Linked DNA regions of Shinella zoogloeoides. The protein of the gene in region 1 interacts with the protein of each later gene in a pairwise test. Links are inferred from orthologs where the notes say so. Each region holds a gene or a part of one and is shown in the gene's direction. Other genes may lie near its edges. The genes, in order: ung and Q9316_RS06780.

Region 1 (11,684 bases):
ATTGCAGCACTCGCCGGCATTGAAATAGGCGCCGAAGACGGCCGCGTCGATGAACTCGTCGAGATTGGCGTCGGGAAAGACGATCTGCGGGTTCTTGCCGCCGAGCTCCAGCGATACCTTCTTCAGGGTCTGCGCCGCATTGGCCATAGTGAGCCGGCCGACGCCGGTGGAGCCGGTGAAGGAGACCATGTCGACATCCGGATGCGTCGTCATCGGCGCGCCCACTTCCGGGCCGGTGCCGGTGACGATGTTGACGACGCCCGAGGGCACACCGGCCTCGATGAGGATTTCGCCAAGCACGAGCGTTGAGCCGGAGGTCAGTTCCGAGGGCTTGACGACCGTCGTGCAGCCGGCGGCGAGCGCGAAGGGCAGCTTCTGGCTGACGATCAGGAAGGGGAAGTTCCAGGGCGTGATGATCGAGACGACGCCGATCGCCTCGCGCAGCACGACACCGAGCGTGCCTTCGCCGAGCGTGTTGTAGCTTTCGCCGTGCAGGTCGCGGGCGAGCGCCGCCGCATAGCGCCAGATATCGGCCGCGCCGGCAAGTTCAGCCTTCGCCTGGCTGATGGGCTTGCCGCTCTCGATGCAGTCGAGGAAGGCGAGATCGTCGGCGCGCGCGGCGATGAGATCGGCGGCCTTGAGCAGGATGTTGGAGCGCTCGGCGCCCGTCATGTTCGGCCATGGGCCTTCATCGAAGGCTTTGCGGGCCGCCGCGATGGCGCGCTCGGCATCGGCCGTCGTGCCGGCAGGATAGCGGCTGACGACGATGCCGTGGCCGGGGGCGATGCGTTCGAGCGGGCTGCCTGCGCCGTCTGCCCAGACGCCGTCGATCAGCATGCGGAAATCGCGTGCCTTGAAGTTGTCGAGCGCCTTCGGTTTCACATGCGCGGTCATCACCATTCTCCCTTGAAGTCTGCGGGGCGTTTCCCGGTGAAGGCGGCGACGCCTTCCTTGAGGTCCCCGGTCTTGGCGACGAGGATGGAGCCGAGGGCTTCCACCGCCGCGCCGTTGTCTTCGCCGTTCGCGACTGAAATCATCAGCTTGGAAATCTCCGTTGCCGCCGGCCCGCGCGCGGCGATGCGCGCCGCATAGGCCTTGGCTGCGTCCACGGCCGTTCCGGTCTCCACGACCTGATCGACGATGCCGAGCGCCGCGGCTTGCTCGGCCGTCAGCACCTCGCCACCCAGCAGCATGCGCCGCACGGCTTGCGCGCCGAACCGCTTCACCAGCCGCTGCGTGCCGGACCAGCCGGGCACCATGCCGAGGCCGGCTTCCGGCAAGCCGATCTTCACCTGGGTTTCGGCGATGCGGATATCCGCGGCGGCGGCAAGCTCCAGCCCGCCGCCCAGCGCATGGCCGTTGACGGCGGCGACCAGCGGCATGCGCAGCGTCGCGAGACGCTCGAAGACGCGGTGGCCGAAGCGCACCCAGGCATGGCCGAATTCGTTCGCTTCCATGCCGGCCCAGGCGCGGATATCGCCCCCGGCCGAAAAGGCCTTGCCCTCGCCGGTGAGGATGGCGACGCGCACGGCGGTATTGGCCTCGACGTCGTCGCAGGCGGCCGACAATTCTTTCAGCATGTCGATGTCGAAGGCGTTCAGCTTTTCCGGCCGCGCGACTGTTATCATCGCGATGGCGCCGTCGATGGTGATGCGGATGCGCGGTTCAGCCATGGTTCGCTCCCGCGAGCCGGCGCTCTGCTTTTTCCGGCAGCGCCAGGCCGATCGGCGCATCGGCAAAGAGCGCCGCGTCCATCACCTTCAGGTCCGGCGAGACGATGAGGTCGAATTCCGACTGGTCGAGGATATGCGCCTGGAGATCGACGCCCGGCGCGATCTCGGTCAGCATGATGCCGTCGGGCGTCAGCTTCATCACGCAGCGCTCGGTGACATAGGTGATGTCCTGCCCCTGCGCCACGCCGCGCGGGCCGGAGAAGGTGACGTGCTCGACGGCGTTGACCAGCTTCTTCAGCTTGCCTTCCTTCTCGATGACGAGCCTGCCGTCCGCGACGGCGAGTTTGGCGCCGGCATTGAACATGCCGGAGAAGACAACCTTCTTCGCCCGCGCCGTGATGTCGACGAAGCCGCCGCAGCCGGCCGTCACATGCGGGCGGAAGGAGAGCTTCGAGACGTTGACGGAGCCGTCCCTGCCGATCTCCAGGAAGGACAGCAGCGAAGCATCGAAGCCCGCGCCCTGGAAATAGGTGAACTGGTAGGGCGAGGGCATGAAGGCATCGGCATTGGAGGCGCAGCCGAAGGCGAAGTCGAGCAGCGGCACGCCGCCGACCGCGCCCTGCTCGATCACCCAGGTGACGGCCCCGTGCAGGCCCTCTTCCATCAGGATGCGCGGCACGTTGGCGGAAATGCCGAAGCCGAGATTGACGGCGCTGCCGGCTTCCAGCTCCTGCGCGACGCGGCGGGCGATGACCTTCTGGATGTTGAATTCCGGCACGCGGAAGCTGTCGAGCGGGCGGAAGATCTCGCCCGAGATGGCGGGATCGTAGAGCGTCTGCGTCGTCTGCTTCTGGTCCGGATCGACCACGATATAGTCGACCAGCACGCCCGGCACGCGCACGTCATGCGGCTTCAGCGAGCCTTCCTTGGTGATGCGCTTGACCTGCGCGATGACGATGCCGCCATTGTTGCGGGCGGCGAGCGCCTGGTCGAGCCCGCCGAGCGTGGCTCCCTCGTGCTCGTAGGTGAGGTTGCCGCGCTCGTCCGCCGTCGTGGCGCGGATGATGGCGACTTGCGGGGCGATCGCCTTGAAATAGAGCCATTCCTCGCCGGCGAAGGTGATCTTCTCCACCACCGGCTTGCTGGCGGCGGCGGCATTCATCGCGCAGCCCTCGCGGGTGGGATCGACGAAGGTGTCGAGGCCAACCTTGGTGATGACGCCGGGGCGCTTGGCGGCGGCTTCGCGGTGCATGTCGAAGAGGATGCCGGAGGGGATATTGTAGGCGGGAATCTCGTTGCCGGTGATCATCTGCCAGATCAGCGGCGGTTCGGAGGAAGAGGGGCCGGACGGATAGGACCCGGCAAGCACCTTGGCGAGCAGCCCCTTCTTCGCGATGTAGTCGATGCCCTTGATGCCGCTCATGTCGCCGGCGGCGATGGGATGCAGCGTCGTGATGTTCCGCGGATGGCCGGTCTCCTCGAAGCGCTCGCCGATCGCTTTCAGCGTCAGGTCGGGGCAGCCGAGGCCGGAGGAGGAGGAGACCGAGACGACGGCGCCGTCTGGAATGAGGTCTGCCGCCTGGCGCGGGGTGATATGCTTGTTCATTGCTTCAGTATCCGGTTTCGATGCGGACGGTCCTGCCCGTGCGGGCGGCCTCGACGACGGCAAGGCCGGTCGCCAGCGACCAGACGCCGTCCTCGCCGGCGGCAGAGGGCTGCCCCTTGCCGGCGACGGCGGCGTGGAAGGCGGAAAGGGCGGTCTCGTAGAGATTTTTATGGTCGAGCGGCAGGGCGTGCTCACCGCTTGCATCGCGCAGCGTCACCGTGCCGGTGGCGCGCTGCGTCATCACGTTGCGGCCGATCAGCGAGCCCTCCGTGCCGTGCAGTTCGAGGCCTGTCTCGGCGAATTTCGTGGTGAAGCCGTCATGGAACTGGGCGATGACGCCGTTCCTGAAGCGCATCACGCCCATCACGGCATCCTCCAGCCCGGCCTTGCCCATGCCGCCGGCCTGCGAGAAGGCGATGGCCTCCACCGGGTCGTCGTCGAGGATGAAGCGCAGCGTATCGGCATCGTGCACGGTGATGTCGAGGATCACCCCGCCGCCGGCTTCCGGCTTGTCGAGCCGCCAGCCTTGCAGATGCGGCGGCAGGTAGACGGCGTGGAAGACGCGGGCGGCAAGCGGCGTGCCGATGCGTCCGGCCTTGATGGCCTCGCGCATCGCCCGGTGCGTCGCCGCATTGCGCAGGTGATGGTTGGTCGCCATGACGACGCCGGCATCCTTCGCGGCCTTCACCATGGCGCGGGCATCTTCGAGCGACATGGCAAGTGGCTTTTCGCACAGGATATGCTTGCCGGCTTTGGCGGCGGCGAGGGCCTGGTCGCGGTGCAGCTCGTTGGTGGTGGAGATGTAGACGGCGTCGACATCGGGATCGTTCACGAGGTCGTCGAGCGACGTCACCGCCTTCGTGATGCCCTGCTCGTCCGCATAGGCCTTGCCGCGCTCGGCGCTCGTGCTCATGACGGAAACGACCTCGCCGCCCGTCGCGCGGATCGCGCCGATCACCCATTCCTTGGCGATCGTGCTCGCCCCGATCAGTCCCCACCGCGTCATGCCGACTTCCTCTTCGTCTTCTGGCCGGCGCCGCAGCTCTGGCGCACGACGAGGCGCACGGAGCTGACGATCGCCTCGGGCTCCACCCGGCCCGTGTTGATCTGTTTCAGGAGCAGTTGCGCGGCGCGCCGGCCCATGCCCTGCGGATCGACGGAGACCGTTGTCAGCGCCGGCACGGCGGTTTCCGCCTCGATCACATCGTCGAAACCCACCACGGCGAAATCGCGGGCGGGCTCCTTGCCGGCGGCGCGCAGGCCGTCGCAGACGCCGAAGGCGGCCGCGTCGTTGAAGCAGAGGGCGGCGGTCGGCTGGTCGGGCAGCAGAAGCGCGCGCTCGATGGCCGCGACGCCGCCAGCGCGCGAGGCCGCCGAACCGATGACGAGCGTATCGGGCGCATCGAGGCCGGCTTCCGCCAGCGCGTCGCGCCAGCCCTCCACGCGCTCGGTGAAGACCGTGGTGTTGGGTATGCCGCCGAGGAAGGCGATGCGGCGATGGCCGAGCGAGATGAGATGACGCACCGCATCCTTTGCGCCGGCATAGTTGTCGGAAAACAGCGAGGAGACCTTTGCGCCGACCACGTTGCGCACCACGGCGACGACGGGGATGCCGCTGGCGGCGAGCGGCTTGAGGTCCGCCGCCTCCGTGCCGCGAGCCGGCGAGATGATGAGGCCGGAAATGCCGTGCTCGCGCATCGAGGCGATGACCTCGCGCTGGCGGTCGATGTTCTCGGCGGAATTCGACAGGAACTGCACGTAGCCGGCGGACTGCATGACCATGTCCATGCCGACCGCCAGCTCCGCGAAGAAGGAGTTGGTGAGGTCGTTGACGATGATGCCGATGATCCGCGAGGAGGCCGACTGGCGCAGGTTCGCCGCGCCGCGATTGTAGACATAGCCGAGCTCGCGGATAACGGCGTTCACCTTGGCGCGGGTCGCCTCGTTGACGAGCGGACTTGCCTGCAGGACGAGCGAGACGGTCGACTTCGACACGCCGGCGGCGCGCGCAATGTCGACGACTGTCACCCGGCTCTTGTTCACGTCCATTCCTCCCTGGGCGGGTGCTCCTGTCCCGCTTGTTGTCGGTAATTAATTGGATCGTTCCAAATTTGTCAAGCGGGATCGGCATATTTGTTGAAGCGGGTTTACCGGTCTCTAACACCGGCGGTTGGCGTATCAGCAGCCCTTTTGCGTCGTTGATCGCTCCCTTTGATGAAGCTTTCAAAATTCATCTTGAAATTTGGAACGATCTAAATTATTGCCTGACAAGACCTTCGGGAGGACTCCATGCCGATCAGCCTTTCCCTGCCGCGCGCCGATGGCGGCGTCGAAGCCTATTCGCTCGTGGGCACGCCCACGGAGCGCCCGGCCGCCGCGCCGGCCTTCAACCGCATCGCCTATGCCGCCGCCCATGTGGTGTCCGATCCGCGCCGCGACATGCGGCCGTGGGAGGCGCCGGCGGTCGACTGGGAAGCTACGCTGGCCTTCCGCCATCATCTCTGGTCGCTCGGCTTCCGCATCGCCGAGGCGATGGACACGGCGCAGCGCGGCATGGGGCTCGACTGGGCCGGCGCGCAGGAGCTGATCCGCCGCTCGCTCGCCGATGCGAGGACCGTGCCGGGCGCCGATCTTGCCTGCGGCGCGGGCACGGACCATCTCAACCCGGCCGACGCCCGCTCGCTGGACGACGTTATCAGGGCTTATGAGGAGCAGGTCGGTTTCGTGGAAAAGCACGGCGGCCGGGCGATCATGATGGCGAGCCGCGCGCTCGCCCACCTCGCGCAGTCGCCGGACGATTACCGCAAGGTCTACGGCCGCATCCTCGGCCAGGCGAAGGACAAGGTGGTGCTGCACTGGCTCGGCGACATGTTCGATCCGCAGTTGAGGGGTTATTGGGGTTCGGACAGTTTCGAGCCGGCCTTGGACGCCGTGCTGTCGATCATCGCGGAGAACCGCGACAAGGTCGAGGGCATCAAGATTTCCCTGCTCGACAATGCCTGTGAAGTGGCACTGCGCGACCGGCTGCCCGACGGCGTTCTCTGCTTCACCGGCGATGATTTCAACTACGCCGAACTGATCGAGGGCGACGGGCGCAAATACAGCCACGCCCTGCTCGGCATCTTCGATGCGGTGGCGCCGCAGGCTTCGAAGGCGCTGGCCTCGCTCGCATCGGGCGATGTCGCCACCTTCCGCGCCGTCATCGAGCCCACCGTGCCGCTGTCGCGAAAAATCTTCGAGGCGCCGACGCAATATTACAAGGCGGGCGTTGTCTTCCTCGCCTGGCTGAACGGCCATCAGGCTCATTTCACCATGCCGGCTGGCATGCAGTCCGCCCGCGGCGTCCTGCACTATGCCGATGTCTTCCGCCTCGCCGACCGGGCGAACGTGCTCGACAGGCCGGAACTTGCCGCTACGCGCATGAAAAACCTGATGGCAGTGCTCGGCGTCGCGCAAGATTAGCTGTGGATGACCGGTCCTCGCGCCGGTCCTCGCCGTCATCCGGCGCTAAACTCGCCAGCTCAAGACAGGATGGGAGCAGACGATGGCGGCAAGCGAGGTAAAGGTCGGCGAGAGCTGGAAGGCGCCGCTGGCGGCCGAATTCTCCAGCCCCTATATGGCCGAGCTGAAAGCCTTCCTGCTGGAGCAGAAGCAGGATGGCCGGCGCATCTTCCCGAAGGGCGCGGAATATTTCCGCGCGCTCGACCTGACGCCGCTCGACGAGGTGCGCGTCGTCATCCTCGGGCAGGATCCCTATCACGGGGAGGGGCAGGCGCATGGCCTGTGCTTTTCCGTGCAGCCCGGCGTGCGCATCCCGCCCTCACTGGTCAATATCTACAAGGAAATGCAGGAAGACCTTGGCATCCCGCCGGCCCGTCACGGCTTTCTGGAGCACTGGGCCAAGCAGGGCGTGCTGCTGCTCAACAGCGTGCTGACGGTGGAAATGGGCCGCGCCGCCTCGCATCAGGGCAAGGGCTGGGAGCGGTTCACCGATGCGGTCATCCGGGCCGTCAACGAGCAGGAAAAGCCCGTCGTCTTCATCCTCTGGGGCTCCTACGCGCAGAAGAAGGCCTCCTTCGTCGATCGCAACCGCCATCTCGTGCTGCGCTCGCCCCACCCGTCGCCGCTCTCGGCGCATAACGGTTTCTTCGGCACGCGGCCGTTCTCCAAGGCGAACGAATTCCTCGAAAAGCACGGACGCAAGCCGATCGACTGGCAATTGCCGGCAACGCCACAATAGAAATTGCCCGCCGGGGCTGGTAGGCTTTTCCCATGGCATCCTCCGGCTCCGTCATCGACTGGCTTCTGGATTCGGACCCGGCGATCCGCTGGCAGGTCATGCGCGATCTGCTCGATACGCCCGAGGCCGAATGGCAGGCTGAGCGTGCCAAGGTGGAAACCGAGGGCTGGGGCGCGGCGCTTCTGTCGCATCAGGATGCGGACGGCCAATGGGCCGGCGGCGCTTTCATGCCTGCCGGCTACACGCAGGAGAAGTGGCGCGAGCTGGGCCAGGCCTGGACGGCCACCTGCTTCTCGCTGCAGCAGCTTTGCGAATTCGGCCTCGATCCGGCCTCCCTGCAGGCCCGCGAGACGATCCGGCTCGTCGGCCAGCATTCACGCTGGGATCATGACGGCCAGCCCTTCTGGGATGGCGAGGTGGAGGAATGCATCAATGCCCGCACGGTGACGGCCGGCGTCTATTTCGGCGTCGACGTTTCGCCGATCGTCGCGCGGCTGCTTGGCGAGCGGCAGGCGGACGGCGGCTGGAACTGCGAGCGCTGCAACGGCTCCGATCGTTCCTCCTTCCACACGACGATCAATGTGCTCGAGGCGCTCCTCGCCTACGGGCGCGCAAAGGGGATAACGCCGGAAATCGCTGCCGCGCGGCGGGCGGGCGAAGAATATCTCCTCGAGCGCCGGCTTTTGCGCGGGCTGACGAGCGGCGCGGTGGTCGACGAGCGCTATCTCGCCTTTCTCTATCCGTACCGGTGGCGCTACGACGTCCTGCGCGGGCTCGATTATTTCCGGGCGGCCGGCGGCGTGCCCGATCAGCGCCTTGCGGAAGCCGTCGCGCACCTGCGCTCAAAACAGATGGCTGATGGCAGGTGGCGGCTCGACTGGTCCCTGAAGGGGCCGGTCTGGTTCGAGATGGAGACGGTGGGCGAACCGTCGCGCTGGATCACCTTGCGGGCGTTGCGCGTCCTGCGCTGGTGGAACGAAAACGCCGGCCGGTAAGGGCACCGGCCGGCGACAGGATTTTCACGGCTTTGGCGGAACGGCTTCAGCGCACCAGCGTCTCGTCCAGCAGCGCCATCACCTTCTGCGCATCGATGCCGATGCAGGCGTGCTGGCTCGGCAGGTCGTCCCAGTTGCCGGGCGGGAAGCTGCGGGCATCCGGTTTCTGGATCGTCTGGCCATCGGCGATGCCGCCGGCCACGACGCGGATCGCGCCGCTGCGGGTGGTGAAGAGTTCGGGCGCGACGAGATAGACGCAGGCGCAGCTGTCGTGCACCACCATGCCCTCGTCCTTCACATGCTGTCCGTAGAAGTCGATGTAGAACTGCGAGATGTCGGAGAGCAGCGTCAGGTGCCTGCCGTTCTCGGCGGTCAGTTCGGCGAGGCGCTTGCGCGTCATGACGGTCTTCATCGTCACGTCGAGGCCGACGACCACCACCTTCCACGGCGCGCCCATCACCACGTCGGCGGCCTCCGGGTCGCCATGGATGTTGGCCTCGGCGGCGGGGGTGATGTTGCCCGGCACGTCGAAGGCACCGCCCATGATGATGACCTGCTTGACGAGGCCGGCGATCGCGGGGTCCTCCTTCAGCGCATAGGCAAGGTTCGACATGCGGCCGACGGCGATCAGCGTCACCTCGCCGGGATTGGCCCGGACGGTCTCGATGATGAAGCGGTGCGCCGGGCGCGGATCGACCGGCAGGTCGATTACCTCGGGCACGTCGATATTGCCGAGCCCGTCATGGCCGTGGATCATCACCGGCCAGTCGATCGGGTTGCGCATCGGATTGTAGGTCTTGCCCTCGCCGCGCGCGACCGGCGCGGCAATGCCCCATTCGCGCTTCAGGAACAGCGCGTTGCGCGTCGTCGTCTCGATGGAGGCATTGCCGAAGACGGTGGTGATGCCGATCAGGTCGATCTCGGGATGATTGTGCAGGAACAGCAGCGCCATGGCGTCGTCGACGCCGGGATCCGTGTCAAAAATAACCTTGTGCATGGTTGGTCACTTTCTTTTTGTTTTTATAGGGCTTTTGTCGTCGTTCAGCAGATCGCGCGCTTACTGGAAGCGGGCGATGGAGAAGGGGGCGAGCGCGCTCTCGCCTTCGCCGGAAAGCAGCCGGGCGACGTGGCGGCCGGTCGTCGCCGACAGCGTCAGGCCGAGATGGCCGTGGCCGAAGGCAAAGGCGATGCGCGGGTCCTGCGGATGCAGGCTGATGACCGGCAGCGTGTCGGGCGTCGATGGGCGTCGGCCCATCCATTCCGTGCCGCCTTCTTCCTGAAGGTCGGGCACGTAGCGGCGCATCTTCCGGCGCATGGCGGCGGCGCGCTTGTAGTTGGCCGGCGCTTCCGGCGAGGCGAGCTCGACCGCGCCGCCGATGCGCAGGGCGTTTTCGAAGGGCGTCGCGACGAAGCCGTGCTCGGAGAAGAACACCGGCATTTCCAGCGTGGTCGAGGGGTTCATGAAGGTCGTGTTGTAGCCGCGCTCGGTCTCCAGCAGCACCTTCAGGCCGAGATCGGCGACGAAGCGGCGCGACCAGACGCCGGCCGTTATCGCCAGCCTGTCGAAGGTGAATTCCCGGCCGCCCTCCGTGCGCACGACCACGCCGTCCTGGGTCTGCCGCACCGAGGAGACGGTGGCGTCGAGCAGCGTCGCGCGCTCACGCAAGGCCGCCTGCAGCCGGCGCAGGAAGGTCAGCGGATATTCGAAGGTCTTGTAGCCGTCGTTGAAGGTGGCGCCGGCAAAGGCGCCTTGCAGCGCCGGCACGCGGCGGCGGGCTTCCTCGACATCCAGCTTCTCGGCATTGCAGCCGACCAGCCTGGCGTTTTCCGCTTCATGGGCGAATGCCTTGTCGCGCGCCGAAAGGCTGTCGAACACCGTCAGGGCGCCGGTGTCGCGGATATGGCCGGAAATGCCGGCGAAGGTGCCGAGGCGGATATGGTCGGCCTCGGCGGTCTTCATGAGATAGAGCATGGCCGCGCGGCTTTCCGCCGCCTTGCCGGCGCGGGCGGAGAGCAGGAATTTCAGGAGCCAGGGCGTCAGCGCCGGCAGGTCCTGCCAGCGCACGGTGAGGGGCCCGAGCGGATCTAGCAGCCATTTCGGCACGGAGAGCAGCATGTCCGGCCGGGCGAGCGGATCGATTTCCGGCACGGCGAGGATGCCGGCATTGCCGACCGAGGCCGGCAGGCCGCCGGCATCCCGTTCGAGGATGGTGACGCTGTGGCCCTGTTCCATGAGATTGAGCGCTGTGGCGCAGCCCATGAGGCCACCGCCGACGATACCGATATGCGCCATGCCGTCCCGTTGCCGCTCTGTTTTCGTTGCAGTCCGCCGCCCGCGAAGCACGGCCGGCCATTTGCGCCGGACGATAGACGGAAACCGGATGGCTGTCGACAGAGTGAAAGCCGCGCCGGATCAGGCCTCCCTGCGGGCATCGATCGCCGGCCTGCGGCTCGCCAGCACCTGGCGCAGGAAGGCGAACACGAAGACGATGGTCATCAGGAGCACGATGGTGGGCGCGGGCGCGCTGTCGAGCATGAAGCTCAGCCAGATGCCGAGGAAGGTGGCCCCGACGGCGACGGCGACGGCGACCATCAGCATGCTCGGGAAGCGCCGGGTGAGCAGGGCGGCGATGGCGCCCGGGGCCACCAGCATGGCGATGGCCAGGATGATGCCGACCGCCTTCAGGGCGCCGACCACGACGAGCGAAAGCACGGTGAGCAGGCCATAGTGCAGCAGCTTCACCGGCAGGCCGATGGCCGAGGCGTGCTGCCGGTCGAAGGCATGCACCAAAAGGTCCTTGCGGAAGAAGAGGATGAAGGCGGTCGACGCGCTGGCGATCGCCGCCGTTTCCACGAGATCGGAGACGGCGATGCCGAGCATGTCGCCGAACAGGATGTGGTCGAGGTGGATGTCCGGCTGGATCTTCACGTAGAGCACGAGGCCGAGGGCGAACATGCCGGAAAAGACGATGCCGAGGATCGTGTCCTCCTTCACCCGGCTGTTGTCCTTGAGATAGCCGGCGGCAAGCGCGCAGAACAGGCCGGCGACGAAGGCGCCCGCCGCGAAGGGCAGACCGACGACATAGGCGATGACGACGCCCGGCAGCACGGCGTGCGAGACCGCGTCGCCCATCAGCGACCAGCCCTTGAGCACGAGATAGCAGGACAGC
Region 2 (11,779 bases), 1.8 Mb from region 1 along the record:
ACCTGTATCATCCACCAACTCATATCCCGGCGAGAATGCCAGCGCCTTTGCAATCGTCCAACTCGGCAATGCCTATTACAATGCCGCAATGGAACTCTTTAAACACGCGAGCGCGCCCGATCCATTGTCATTTGCGCCAGCACGGCTTTGCGCCATTCACGCCATCGAGCTTTATCTAAACGCTGTCCTGCGGCATGAGGGAGTAGCACCTTCGCAGATACGCGGGCGGATGCATAACCTCGCAGACCCAACTTTCTTCACGCGGCTCAAGCTTCGCAAGAAAACTGCCGATCACCTTCAAGCGCTAACGGAACGTCGGGAATACCTGATCGCTCGCTATGCACCAGAGCAGGCGTCACAGCACACCGAACTCAACCGCCTGACGGCAACGCTGGTCGAGGTCATGATGAAGGCGGGCCATTATGTCAGTAACCCATAGGAGGCGGTAGCGGACGATTTCTGCTTTGCCGCTAGGCACCGGAGACCTATGATCAGATGTTCTTCATCTGGCACACCGGCGATATAGACGAGTACCGCAAGGTGGATAGAGTGACCCTCATCGGGCCGCAGAGGCTTCGCGTACGGTTCTCAACACCGGTCTGGCATCTTGGCTGCGTGAGAAGGTTTCATAGCCGATACTGTTATCTCGCGACTTGGTTGTGAGCATTGACGCCGCAAAGGCTTTGAGGAGGATGGTCGGCGTGACAGGGGTGAAACTGAGACGCCTACGATGTCAATTTAGAGATGTGATTATCGCCACGTTCTTCTGCGGTGAGATAAGTTAAGTTAATTCAGATGGTTGCTTCCAATATCCGTTCTCCGGTGGAGTACGTCAAATGACAGCTTTGTATGTGGCTTGGTGGCGGTATGTCGGTAACTTGTCGTTCGATCTGGCACCAAGTGGCACCATTGAAGTCTGGCGCGCCATCTTGCAACCTGTTGCACGCAATTTTCGGATTTGCGCTATCTCCATTGTCAAGCATTAAGCTTCACCTTCAGCGCGTTCTTGACCTCCTGGTACAGGGTTGTGACATTTTGATGCCGAAGCTGGACAGTTACTGCGGAACGCTGCTCGACGATTTCCGCCGGTGCCCAACCTCTCGAACAGCTCGGTCTCATCTGGGATAAATCTCAATAACAGAGCCGAAAATAACACCTGGCGCTGGACAAAAGTTAACGGCCTCGTGCAAGGATTGCGGCCACGGGGGCGGATATGGTTGCATCACTGAACTTTGATTTTCTTGCGGCGCATGACAATCGACTTGTGACACTGGGCGGGCTCGCTGAACAGTATTTCAGCGGCGATCCATCGACGGCAATTGTCAAGCTCCGCCAATTCGCCGAACTCATGGCGAAGTTGATCGCCGCTCGCCATGCCTCCTACCGTAACGAGCGAGAGACCTTTGACGAAACCTTGCGGCGGCTGTCCTACGAACGGATCATCCCAAAGGAGGTTGCCGACGTTTTCCATACTCTGCGCAAAGCGGGCAACACCGCCGTTCACGAGGCCAAGGGCGATCACGCCAACGCGCTGACCTCGCTCAAGTTCGCCCGGTCGCTCGGCGTCTGGTTCCATCGCACATACGGAAAGCAACCCGGCTTCACTCCCGGCGCCTTTGTTCCGCCTCGCGAGCCTGTCGATGCCACGGCGCCACTGCGCCGGGAGATCGATGCGCTGCGGCGCAAGGTGGTCGAAAGTGACGACGCCGCCACCGCTGCTCGCCTTGAGGCCGAGGAGCAGGCTCGCGCCCGTGAGACAGTCGAGGAACGGTTGCAGCGCGAGGCGGAGGAGCGAGCGATCTGGGAACAGCTTGCCCAGGAGAGCGCGGCGGAGAAGGAGGCCATCGCTGCCAAGCTCGCAGGTATTCAGGCAGCGGCGGAAGCTGCCCCCCGCGTCGAGGTGCAGGAGCTTGTCGAACGCGGTGAGCAGGCAGCCGCGAAGATCGACCTCGATGAGAGCCAGACCCGCGCCCTGATCGATCAGCAGCTTCGAGATCGTGGCTGGGAAGCGGACACCAAAACGCTGCGCTACAGCGCCGGTGTACGTCCCGCCAAGGGGCGCAACATGGCGATTGCCGAATGGCCCACAGCTAGCGGTCCTGCCGACTACGCGCTTTTCGTAGGCACTATGCTGGTGGGCGTCGTTGAGGCGAAGCGCCGCCGCAAGAATGTCTCCGCCGCCATCGACCAGGCCGAACGCTATTCGGTCGGGATCAGGGACAGCTCAGACTTTGTGTCGGCGGGTGGACCCTGGGGGGAGCATCGGGTCCCTTGCGTCTTCGCCGCCAATGGCCGCTCCTATCTGAAGCAGATCGAGACCGAAAGCGGTATCTGGTTTCGCGATACCCGGCGCAGCGCCAATCATCGCCGTGCGCTGGTGGACTGGTTGACGCCGGATGGCATAGCGCGGCTTTTGGAGATCGATCTCGACACGGCCACTGCCACACTCAAAACAAAGCCATTCGAGTTTGGTTTTCCTCTGCGCTCGTATCAGGAAACGGCGATCCGTGCCGTGGAGGCCGCACTGTCTGCCGAACAGCGGTCCATGCTGGTTGCGATGGCGACCGGCACCGGCAAGACCAAGCTCGCCATCGCCATGCTCTACCGGCTGCTGTCAGCCAAACGCTTCCGCCGTATCTGCTTCGTCGTGGATCGCAGTGCCCTCGGCCACCAGACCGAAGGTGAATTCTCGACCACCAAGGTCGTATCAGGCAAGACCTTCGCCGAGATTTTCGGCCTCAAGGGACTGGAAGACGTTACGCCCGATCTGGAAACCAAAGTTCATATCTGCACGATCCAGGGGCTGGTGAAGCGTGTCCTCTTCGCCGCCGACACCTCGGAGGCTCCACCCGTCGACCAGTATGACCTAATGGTCATTGATGAGTGCCATCGCGGCTATCTGCTTGACCGGGAGATGTCGGACGCCGAAATGAGCTTCCGGGGGCAGGACGACTATATCTCCAAGTATCGCCGGGTGCTCGAATACTTCGACGCCGTGAAGATCGGCCTGACGGCGACGCCAGCCCTGCACACCACCGACATTTTCGGCGAGCCGATCTTCCGCTATTCCTATCGCGAGGCTGTCATCGACGGCCATCTGATCGACCACGAGCCGCCGATCCGCATCGAAACCGCGCTCGCCCGGTCGGGCATCGATTTTGCTGGAGGCGAGCAGGTCGAGTATCTTGTGCCGGAAACCGGCGAGATCAACACAGCAACGCTGCCGGACGAAATCCACTTTGAGGTGGAGCAGTTCAACAAACAGGTGATTACGCCGGAGTTTAACCGTGTGGTCGCCGAAGAGCTAGCCAGGCACATCGACCCGGCGCTGCCTGGCAAGACACTGATCTTCGCTGCTACCGATGCCCACGCCGACATGGTGGTCAATGCGATCAAGAAGGCGTTCAGCGACGCCTACGGCGAGATCGACGATGCGGCGGTGAAGAAGATCACCGGCAGCGTCGATAAGGTGCAGACCCTGATCCGCTCGTTCCGCAACGACGCCAATCCGCAGATCGTTGTCACCGTCGATCTTCTGACCACCGGCGTCGATATACCGAAGATCACCAACCTTGTCTTCCTGCGCCGGGTTAATAGCCGCATCCTCTACGAACAGATGATCGGGCGAGCGACGCGGCAATGCCCGGAGATTGGCAAGGAGGTGTTCCGCATCTTCGACGCCGTCGACCTTTATCCGCATCTGCAAGGTCTAACGGATATGAAGCCGATTGTCGTCAACCCGTCGATTAGCTTCGAGCAGCTTGTCCGCGAGATGGTCGAGGCGACCGACGATCACCAGCGGGAGGCAATCCGCGAGCAGATGGCCGTAAAACTTCGTCGCCGTCTCAAGAAACTGCCCGAGGATGCGCGGCAGCGGTTTGAGGCTGTCGCGGGCGAAACGCCGGAAGCGATGTTGCAGCGGTTGCTGGCTGGCGACGCGCCGGCACTTTCCGCCTGGTTGACAGACCGCGCTGCCATTGGCCCGATCCTCGATTGGCAGGGCGATGACGGCAATCCGCGTATTGTGCCGATCTCGCCGCACAGCGATGAAGTTGTTGCTGTAACGCGAGGTTATGGCGAAGCTGAGAAGCCCGAAGACTTCCTCGATAGTTTCACCGCCTTCGTCCACGACAACGTGAACAGCATCGCCGCGCTCAAGCTGGTGGTGACGCGCCCCCGCGATCTCACTCGCGCAGATCTGAAGGAGCTGCGCCTGGCGCTCGACCGCAGGGGCTATTCGGAAGCCAATCTGCGTCGTGCCTGGGCGGATGCGAAGAACGAGGAGATCGCCGCCTCGATCATCGGCTTCGTGCGTCAGGCGGCGATTGGCGATCCGCTGACCCCGTACGAGGATCGCGTCAGATCGGCGATGCGCTCGATTATGGCGAGCCGCTCGTGGACCGATCCGCAAAAACGCTGGCTGTCGCGGATCGGTGAGCAGATCGAAAAAGAAGTGATTGTCGACCGCGAGGCCATCGACAAGGAGCCGTTCATCGCCGATGGAGGGTTCAACCGTCTCAACAAGGTGTTCGGCGGGGAGCTTGAAAACATCCTTGCCGGGATCAATGAAGAAATGTGGAAGAAGACCGCCTGATGACAACCACCACCGACATCGTTGCCAAGCTTTGGGGCCTCTGCAATGTCCTGCGTGACGATGGCGTCACCTACAACGAGTACGTGACCGAGCTGACCTACCTGCTGTTCCTGAAGATGTTGGAGGAGACGGGGCGCGAGGATCGGCTGCCTGACGGCTATCGCTGGGGCATCCTCGCCAAGCGCGAGGGCGTGGAGCAGCTCAACTATTACAAGGCGATGCTGCTCGATCTCGGCAAGGCCAGGGACGGCCTGATCAGCGCGATCTTCACCGATGCGCAGACGCGGCTTCGGAAGCCGACCAACCTCAAGGCGCTGACTTCCAACATTGACCAACTTGACTGGTTCTCCGCCCGCGAGGAAGGGCTCGGCAATCTCTATGAAGGGCTGCTGGAGAAGAATGCCGCCGACAAGAAATCCGGCGCGGGGCAGTATTTTACGCCGCGACCGCTGATCGATTGCATCGTTCGGCTGATGCAGCCGCAGCCCGGAGAGGTCGTGCAGGACCCGGCAGCGGGCACGGCGGGCTTCCTCGTCGCCGCAGACCGCTTCATCAAGGATCACACCGACGATCTTTACAAGCTCTCGCCCGAGCAGGCGCACTTCCAGCGCAACAATGCCTTCGTCGGCGGTGAGCTTGTGCCGGACACGCATCGGCTCTGCATGATGAACCTGCTGCTGCACGGCGTCGAGGGCGGCGTGGTGAACATCGACACGCTGTCGCCGGATGGCGAGGCATTGCCCAAGGCCGATCTGATCCTGACCAATCCGCCGTTCGGCACCAAAAAGGGCGGCGGTCGCCCAACCCGTTCCGACTTCTCGGTGACGGCGGACACATCGAACAAGCAGCTTGCCTTCGTCGAGCACATCGTCCGCGCCCTCAAAGCCGGTGGCCGCGCTGCTGTGGTCGTGCCGGACAATGTGCTGTTCGAGGACAATACCGGGCGGCGTCTGCGTACCTGGTTGATGGAGCTTTGCGACCTGCACACGATCCTGCGCCTGCCGACTGGCATCTTCTATGCACAGGGCGTCAAGACCAACGTGCTGTTCTTCCAGCGCGGTAAGACCGACAAGGGCAATACCAGCGTCGTGTGGGTCTATGACATGCGGGCCAACATGCCTGCCTTCGGCAAGACCCGCCCGCTGACCGTGGCCGACTTCGCCGAGTTCGAGACCGCCTATGGTTCCGATCCGAACGGCAGGGCCGGGCGGAAGGATGAGGCCGAGGATAGCCGCTGGCGCATGTTTACCCGAGAAGCGATCACCGCCCGCAACGACAATCTCGACATCGCATGGCTGCGCGATACCGAGGCCGAAGCCGAGGAGGCGCTGACCGAGCCGGAGGACATCGCGGCCGCCATCATCGGCCACCTCAAGGCCGCTCTTGAAGAGATCGAGGCACTGTCGGAGGAAATCGAGCCGGATAGCGTCGAGGAGGCCGCTGCCATCGCGGAGGCGGCTGAATGAGTAAGCTGCCACAAGGCTGGGCCGAAGCCACGATTGAAGATGTGACCGAGTATGTTCAGCGAGGCAAGTCCCCAAAATACGCGTCCCATAGCGATCTCCCGGTGATAAACCAGAAGTGCGTTCGCTGGACCGGTGTTAATGAGGCTTACCTCAAGTATGTTGACGCGTCTCAGTGGGCATCGTGGACGGCAGAGCGTTTCTTAGTTGACGGTGACATTCTCTGGAACTCAACCGGCACCGGAACGATAGGTCGTGCTGCGATTTTCCGGCCACTAGTGACGGCCCCACGTGCCGTTGCAGATAGCCATGTTACGATTGTTCGGACGAACCCAGCGACATTGCCTGAGTACCTACACCGGCTTATCCAATCGCCATTAGTCCAGTCGAAGCTCGATGAGATGCAGTCCGGCTCGACCAATCAGGTTGAATTAAGCAAATCCGAAGTCCTAGAGACCCTCGTTCCCCTCCCACCACTCCCCGAACAGCGGCGGATTGTGGCGAAGATCGACAGCCTCAGCGGCAAATCCAGACGGGCCCGCGATCACCTCGACCACATCCCCCGCCTCGTCGAGAAGTACAAGCAGGCCGTGCTCGCGGCAGCTTTCAATTCCGTTGAAATGGCGGAGTGGCGGCAGGTTCAACTCGAAAATGTTTTGACGGATGCGCTGATAGGGCTTGTTCGCGGGAAGAGCGATCAGTCAACCATTCATGGCGTGCCCTACATTCGAATGAACCACTACGATCTAGATGGTCGGTGGAATGACGATGATCTCACGCTAGTAAATGCCGACGCCGCAGAAATGGCCCGATACGAGCTGCGCGACGGCGATCTGCTGTTCAATACTCGCAATAGTTTTGAACTTGTCGGAAAGGTGGCGATCTGGAGCGGCAGGCCATCAGGCTATCTGTACAACAACAATCTACTCAGGCTTCGCTTCAGATCGGAGGTCATCCCGGCTTTTGCTTTCTACCAGATGATCTCTCCGCAGTTTCGGGCATACCTTCACTCGCAGAAAAGCGCGACGACGAGTGTGTGTGCGATCTACCAGCGAAGCATTATGGCCGCGCCGTGGGCCTATCCTGATGCAGATCGACAATTGGAAGTCGCCAATTGGATTGAGGGTGCGTTCTCGAAGATCGACCGCCTCGCCTCCGAGGTGACCAGCGCCGGCAGGCTGATCGACCGTCTCGATCAGGCCGTTCTCGCCAAGGCCTTCCGGGGCGAACTCGTGCCGCAAGACCCCGAGGACGAACCCGCCAACGTGTTACTGGATCGGATCAGGGCTGAGCGCGGAGCCGCACCGAAGTTGAAGCGCGGCCGGCAGGCCAAGGCGACATGAAGGTCTTCATTGCTAATTTCGGACGCGAGAATTATGCGTGGCCCGACTGTCTGGCTCGCGGCACCATCGCGACGACGAATGATGTCGCAGTGCAAGGTTTTTGGGAGGCGGGCGACCGCGAGAGCTATATTCAGAACCGTATGAAGTTGCACAAGACGGCGGCGGGAAAAACGCCGACCCGTCCGGTTGCCTCTCGATGGTTCAATCTGATGACGACAATCGTTGAGAGTGAAGGCGACATCTGGCTACACCGGGAGAAGGATCAACTCTGGTGGACAACCTCGCGACCCGATCCTGCGACCTTCGAGCCGCTGAAGGAGACTGTCGGAGATCGTCGCGACGTAATCATCTGCCACAAGCCGTGCCAACCCTGGTCGAACAAGAGCCGTAAAGGTAACCGGCTCGAATGGGCTGGGCTGCACCCCAAGGCGCAGGAGTTCCTGTTTACCGAAGGGACGCTCCAGCAGCTGAAGCCCGACAATGCCGAGTACGCCCTGGCACTGATCGATGGCGACGATATCAACCCATGGCATTCCCGGCTAGATTGGAAAGCAAAGGTCGAACGGCGCAAGAAGAACCCCGGCACCACATTCAACGCTCGCCAAAAAGCGATCTGGCGCATGGCGGCAACCGCGAAGGGCACAGTCGATTTCGCCAACGGCCAACAGGTGTTGAGGACCGTCAAGAACAAGGACCTTCTTATCCCTGAGCATGAGTTGATGCCGTTTCTCGACGCTCTTCTCACCGAACAGGACGGCCTCTGCGCCATCACGAACCTCCGTCTCCAGTATGATGGTGACGAGGATGACAGGGAAATGCTGTGCTCACTCGACAGGATCGACAGTAGCGGCCACTATGAGAAGGACAACTTGCAAATTGTGTGTCGGTTCGTAAATCGATGGAAGAACAGCAGCGATGACAGCGAGTTCCGTAGGTTAATCCGCGTCGTGCGAGGTGAACCTGACGGTGAAGAGAACGCCGATCATTGATACAAACGTTGAATTTCACAACCTCGTGGAGACGTGGAATTCAGGTCTAGGTAGAAATATCCTCGGTTATGATCAATGGTTTAGTTGAGGTGTGCTGATCCTGAACCAGCATTTATCTGGTTCATTTTGAGCGTTTGACTATCTAAAATAAACCGCCATTATGGAAACCACCCTAACTAAACCGAAGAGGTTTCCATGCTCGCCCGAGCTTATCTCCGCGCGTCAACTGATGAACAGGACGCTACCCGCGCACGCGCTCAGCTTGAGGCGTTTGCAGAAGAGCGGGGCCTAATTATTGCATCTACATATGTGGAGAACGAAAGCGGCGCGAAACTCGCCCGTCCCGAACTGTTCCGTCTTCTATCGGATGCCCGGCCCGGCGACATCCTTCTAATCGAGCAGGTGGATCGCCTGTCGCGTCTAACTGCATCGGACTGGCAGAACCTTCGAGGAGAACTCGACGCCCGGCAGGTGCGAGTGGTCGCTCTTGATCTTCCTACATCATGGATGTTGGCAGCGCCTTCCGACGATTTCACCGGAAGGATGTTCAGCGCTATCAATTCCATGATGTTGGATGTCCTCGCTGCCGTAGCTCGAAAGGATTACGACGATCGTCGGTGCCGACAGGCGCAAGGGCAAGCTAAAGCCAAGGCAGAAGGCCGCTATCGTGGCCGCGTCGAGGACGTCAAGCGCAACGCAGGTATTGCCTCCATGCTGAGGGCCGGAATGTCTTGGTCCCAGGTCCAGAGCGTAACAGGTGCATCCCGTGCAACTGTTGCAAAGATCGCGAAGCGTTTAACAGCCTAGAGAACGCGTCAGCATTTTCATCCACTCATCCGAAGTGATTGCTGAAGTTCAATGCGGCCGCCGGGCGCGTAGCCCCTTTCTCGATTTTCTCGCCTTTCTTTACATCCACGTTCGCAAACTCAATCATATCTTCCGTGGCCCAATGCATAAGTCGCAGCGCCAGCCCCCCATTAGTGACGTGGGTGCGCCAAGCCTTTGCTCCGTCGAAGTCCCTTGAATATTGGCCAGTAAGACTAAAAGGATTAATTTGACGGCTGCATTTCCCAGCCACAATCTGGCTGCAGAGTTCTCGGAGTGTCGATGAAAAGCGCCCGTCCCGAGCGCATTCCACGCCTTCCAGACTTGCGGCAAACTCCGAGCCAAGCGCGAACGGCTTGAGCTTTCCATAGCTAAGCTCTTCGCCTCCGGCAATCTGAAGCGCTAGCGCACCTAAAGTTATTGCAAAGTGGAGATCGCTAGCGTTGCGAGCGGAACGCCAAGTGTAATCCGCGAACTCAGCGGATACGATGTTGCGCAGGTGTGTCAACGCAACAACAGGGCTAGCCACTTTTATCGGTGGTTTATCCATCATCTCGCAGTGGCATCCTCCAAATTCATCAAGTTGAGCTTCAATATCGAACCGCTCTTCAGTTGAACTGTCGAATGCCGAGCCGACCCAAATCCGCTGTGACAGTGTAGACACCGCGGCAGCGCTAGCAAAAATCCTTTGTGTTTCGTGCATCATTTGAGTTGGCGATAGATCTGGAAGCGCCGGATCCGAGCGAAAATCGCTAACAGACTTCGCATCAATAGGGCTTGCTTCTGACGCCCTCAAGCATATTTGTAGAATAGTATGATATCTCTGCAAAAGATCATGTGTTGAATATATATGCTTTAGCTCCATTATTTCTAGAAACTGGTCAATTTGCTCGTAGTCTGGGCCAAGATTTTGACCCCATAGAATTTCTTCCGCATAATCTGAGATTACTAGCTTTAATGGTAGTTCTTGGTCAGTAATATCAGAGAAATGAATTAATCTATCTATTATTTCCTGTCCAGTTTTTGCGTCAACTGCATAATTTGGAACGGCCAATATCGCGGTATCAAGGTAAATTATACTCATTGCTTATTGCTCTTATTGGCCCGCTTCCGAGCGGCCGCTTTGATGAGCCGTGCTACGTCGTTCTGACTTTGGTCAAAGAAATCTTTTGGCCAGTTTGAAATTGCACCGAACTCAGACACCTCGATCGGTCTAATTTCACTTTTCCCGTCATGCTTCTCCGTGAACAGAATGTTGACCAGATGGCGAACGTCGTCACGCTCGGCAAGGGCGATCCTCAAGCGTAACCGGTCGATTAGGTATTCACTATGGGTTTCAAGTATCATCTGCTTTCCGCTGAGGGCTAGCGAAATAAAGAAGTCGGCAAGACGCGCTTGGACGCGGGGGTGCAGGTGAAGCTCTGGCTGTTCAAATATTAGAAGACTACCCGCCGGCGCGAGTAGAGAGGTAACCACAAGGGGAAGAACCTGACTTACGCCAACGCCGACATTTGTTAGGTCGTGCCAACGGTCGACATTCCCCGTTGATACTTGCAAGCGATTGCCGAAAACACCACTATCTGTCGCTTTTAACTCATCAGCTACACCCAGATAACCTAACCACTTAACGGCGGCATCATGCAGAGTGTGCGTTTCAGGAGTTGCGTATTCAAAGTAGTTGCTGTCGAAATCATCAGTTGGCGGAAGATGGAACGAAACCGAGGAGTAGCTGTTAAGTTGAAAGACGGCAGCGGTGTGCTCGCCGCGGTATCCAACGTCCGTTGTACTCTCTAGTGCCTCAAGCGGATAGACGGGGCGTGGAGCATCTCTCAGTGGCCCCAAATATCTAACCCCCTGCTGAAAGAACCGTCGAACATAGTCGCTAGCCGCCTTTAACACTCGCGGCATGTCGAGATCAAATGTCGGATTGGATGTTGTTTCAGTTATTAGTGCCTCTGTGAGCATACTGCGCAGCACGGCTTGTTCTGAGCGAGTTTTGCCAGAAATATCAAGGGTATTTACGTCGCGCCTTGTGCTCCCAAACAAGATTGGGGCAATCCGGTGGCGTGCCTCACTCGCACTGACGGGCTCCTCAGTTTCAATTATCGTCGCTCTTTTTAAAGTGAGCCATTCATTGAGGACGGTCAGAACCCCTATGGGAAGAATTTCGTCGCCTTGGCTATTTCGTGCAAACATGCTCGAGGGATTGCTGCAAAGGTAGGTAGCAATCTCACCAGCCTTTTGGACTGCCGCATCATACCTTAATAAGACATAATCGGGAAGAAAGTGTCTGGCACTTCCACCTAGAACTTCAAGTTTAGGATGAGTGGACGATAGCTGATCAATACTTTGATCATCTAGTGACGCGGAGAATACATCAAATGGCGCGGCTTTACTATTATCATCATCGTGTCCTCTATATGTGGATCGAAGAGATATATTTTGCGTGGTATTCTCTTTGTCGTCCTTAAAGGTGGCGCTGAAATCAACCTGATCTAGAAACAATTTGGATTTTATTGATGGATCAGTGCGCTCTTGAACAAATACCTGACTAATTACAGTCCT

Evidence for each region.
Region 2: the proteins of ung (region 1) and Q9316_RS06780 interact in binary tests that used the Escherichia coli proteins (3 or more experiments, as listed by UniProt). The link is inferred for Shinella zoogloeoides from one-to-one orthologs.

The regions. Positions count from the first base shown.
Region 1 is NZ_CP132311.1:2,956,897-2,968,580, reverse strand. What follows is about bases 5,768-8,671. They hold ung (uracil-DNA glycosylase), read left to right. Parts: upstream 5,768-6,823; coding sequence 6,824-7,519; downstream 7,520-8,671. Other genes in these bases: Q9316_RS15560 (nucleoside hydrolase), read right to left, coding at 8,561-8,671; Q9316_RS15565 (squalene cyclase), read left to right, coding at 7,552-8,514; Q9316_RS15575 (dihydrodipicolinate synthase family protein), read left to right, coding at 5,768-6,741. Outside these bases: Q9316_RS15600 (aldehyde dehydrogenase family protein), read right to left, coding at 1-894; Q9316_RS15595 (enoyl-CoA hydratase/isomerase family protein), read right to left, coding at 894-1,673; Q9316_RS15590 (acyl CoA:acetate/3-ketoacid CoA transferase), read right to left, coding at 1,666-3,279; Q9316_RS15585 (Gfo/Idh/MocA family protein), read right to left, coding at 3,284-4,285; Q9316_RS15580 (LacI family DNA-binding transcriptional regulator), read right to left, coding at 4,282-5,322; more of Q9316_RS15575, read left to right, coding at 5,569-5,767; more of Q9316_RS15560, read right to left, coding at 8,672-9,511; Q9316_RS15555 (NAD(P)/FAD-dependent oxidoreductase), read right to left, coding at 9,572-10,807; Q9316_RS15550 (metal ABC transporter permease), read right to left, coding at 10,928-11,684. UniProt on the Escherichia coli protein: Excises uracil residues from the DNA which can arise as a result of misincorporation of dUMP residues by DNA polymerase or due to deamination of cytosine.
Region 2 is NZ_CP132311.1:1,167,552-1,179,330, reverse strand. The notes cover bases 3,828-6,826. They hold Q9316_RS06780 (class I SAM-dependent DNA methyltransferase), read left to right. Parts: upstream 3,828-4,593; coding sequence 4,594-6,060; downstream 6,061-6,826. Other genes in these bases: Q9316_RS06775 (restriction endonuclease subunit S), read left to right, coding at 6,057-6,826; hsdR (type I restriction-modification system endonuclease), read left to right, coding at 3,828-4,594. In the rest of the region: Q9316_RS06790 (hypothetical protein), read left to right, coding at 1-439; more of hsdR, read left to right, coding at 1,214-3,827; more of Q9316_RS06775, read left to right, coding at 6,827-7,400; Q9316_RS06770 (hypothetical protein), read left to right, coding at 7,397-8,389; Q9316_RS06765 (recombinase family protein), read left to right, coding at 8,585-9,196; Q9316_RS06760 (hypothetical protein), read right to left, coding at 9,222-10,298; Q9316_RS06755 (AAA family ATPase), read right to left, coding at 10,295-11,779. UniProt on the Escherichia coli protein: The subtype gamma methyltransferase (M) subunit of a type I restriction enzyme. The M and S subunits together form a methyltransferase (MTase) that methylates A-2 on the top and A-3 on the bottom strand of the sequence 5'-AACN(6)GTGC-3'.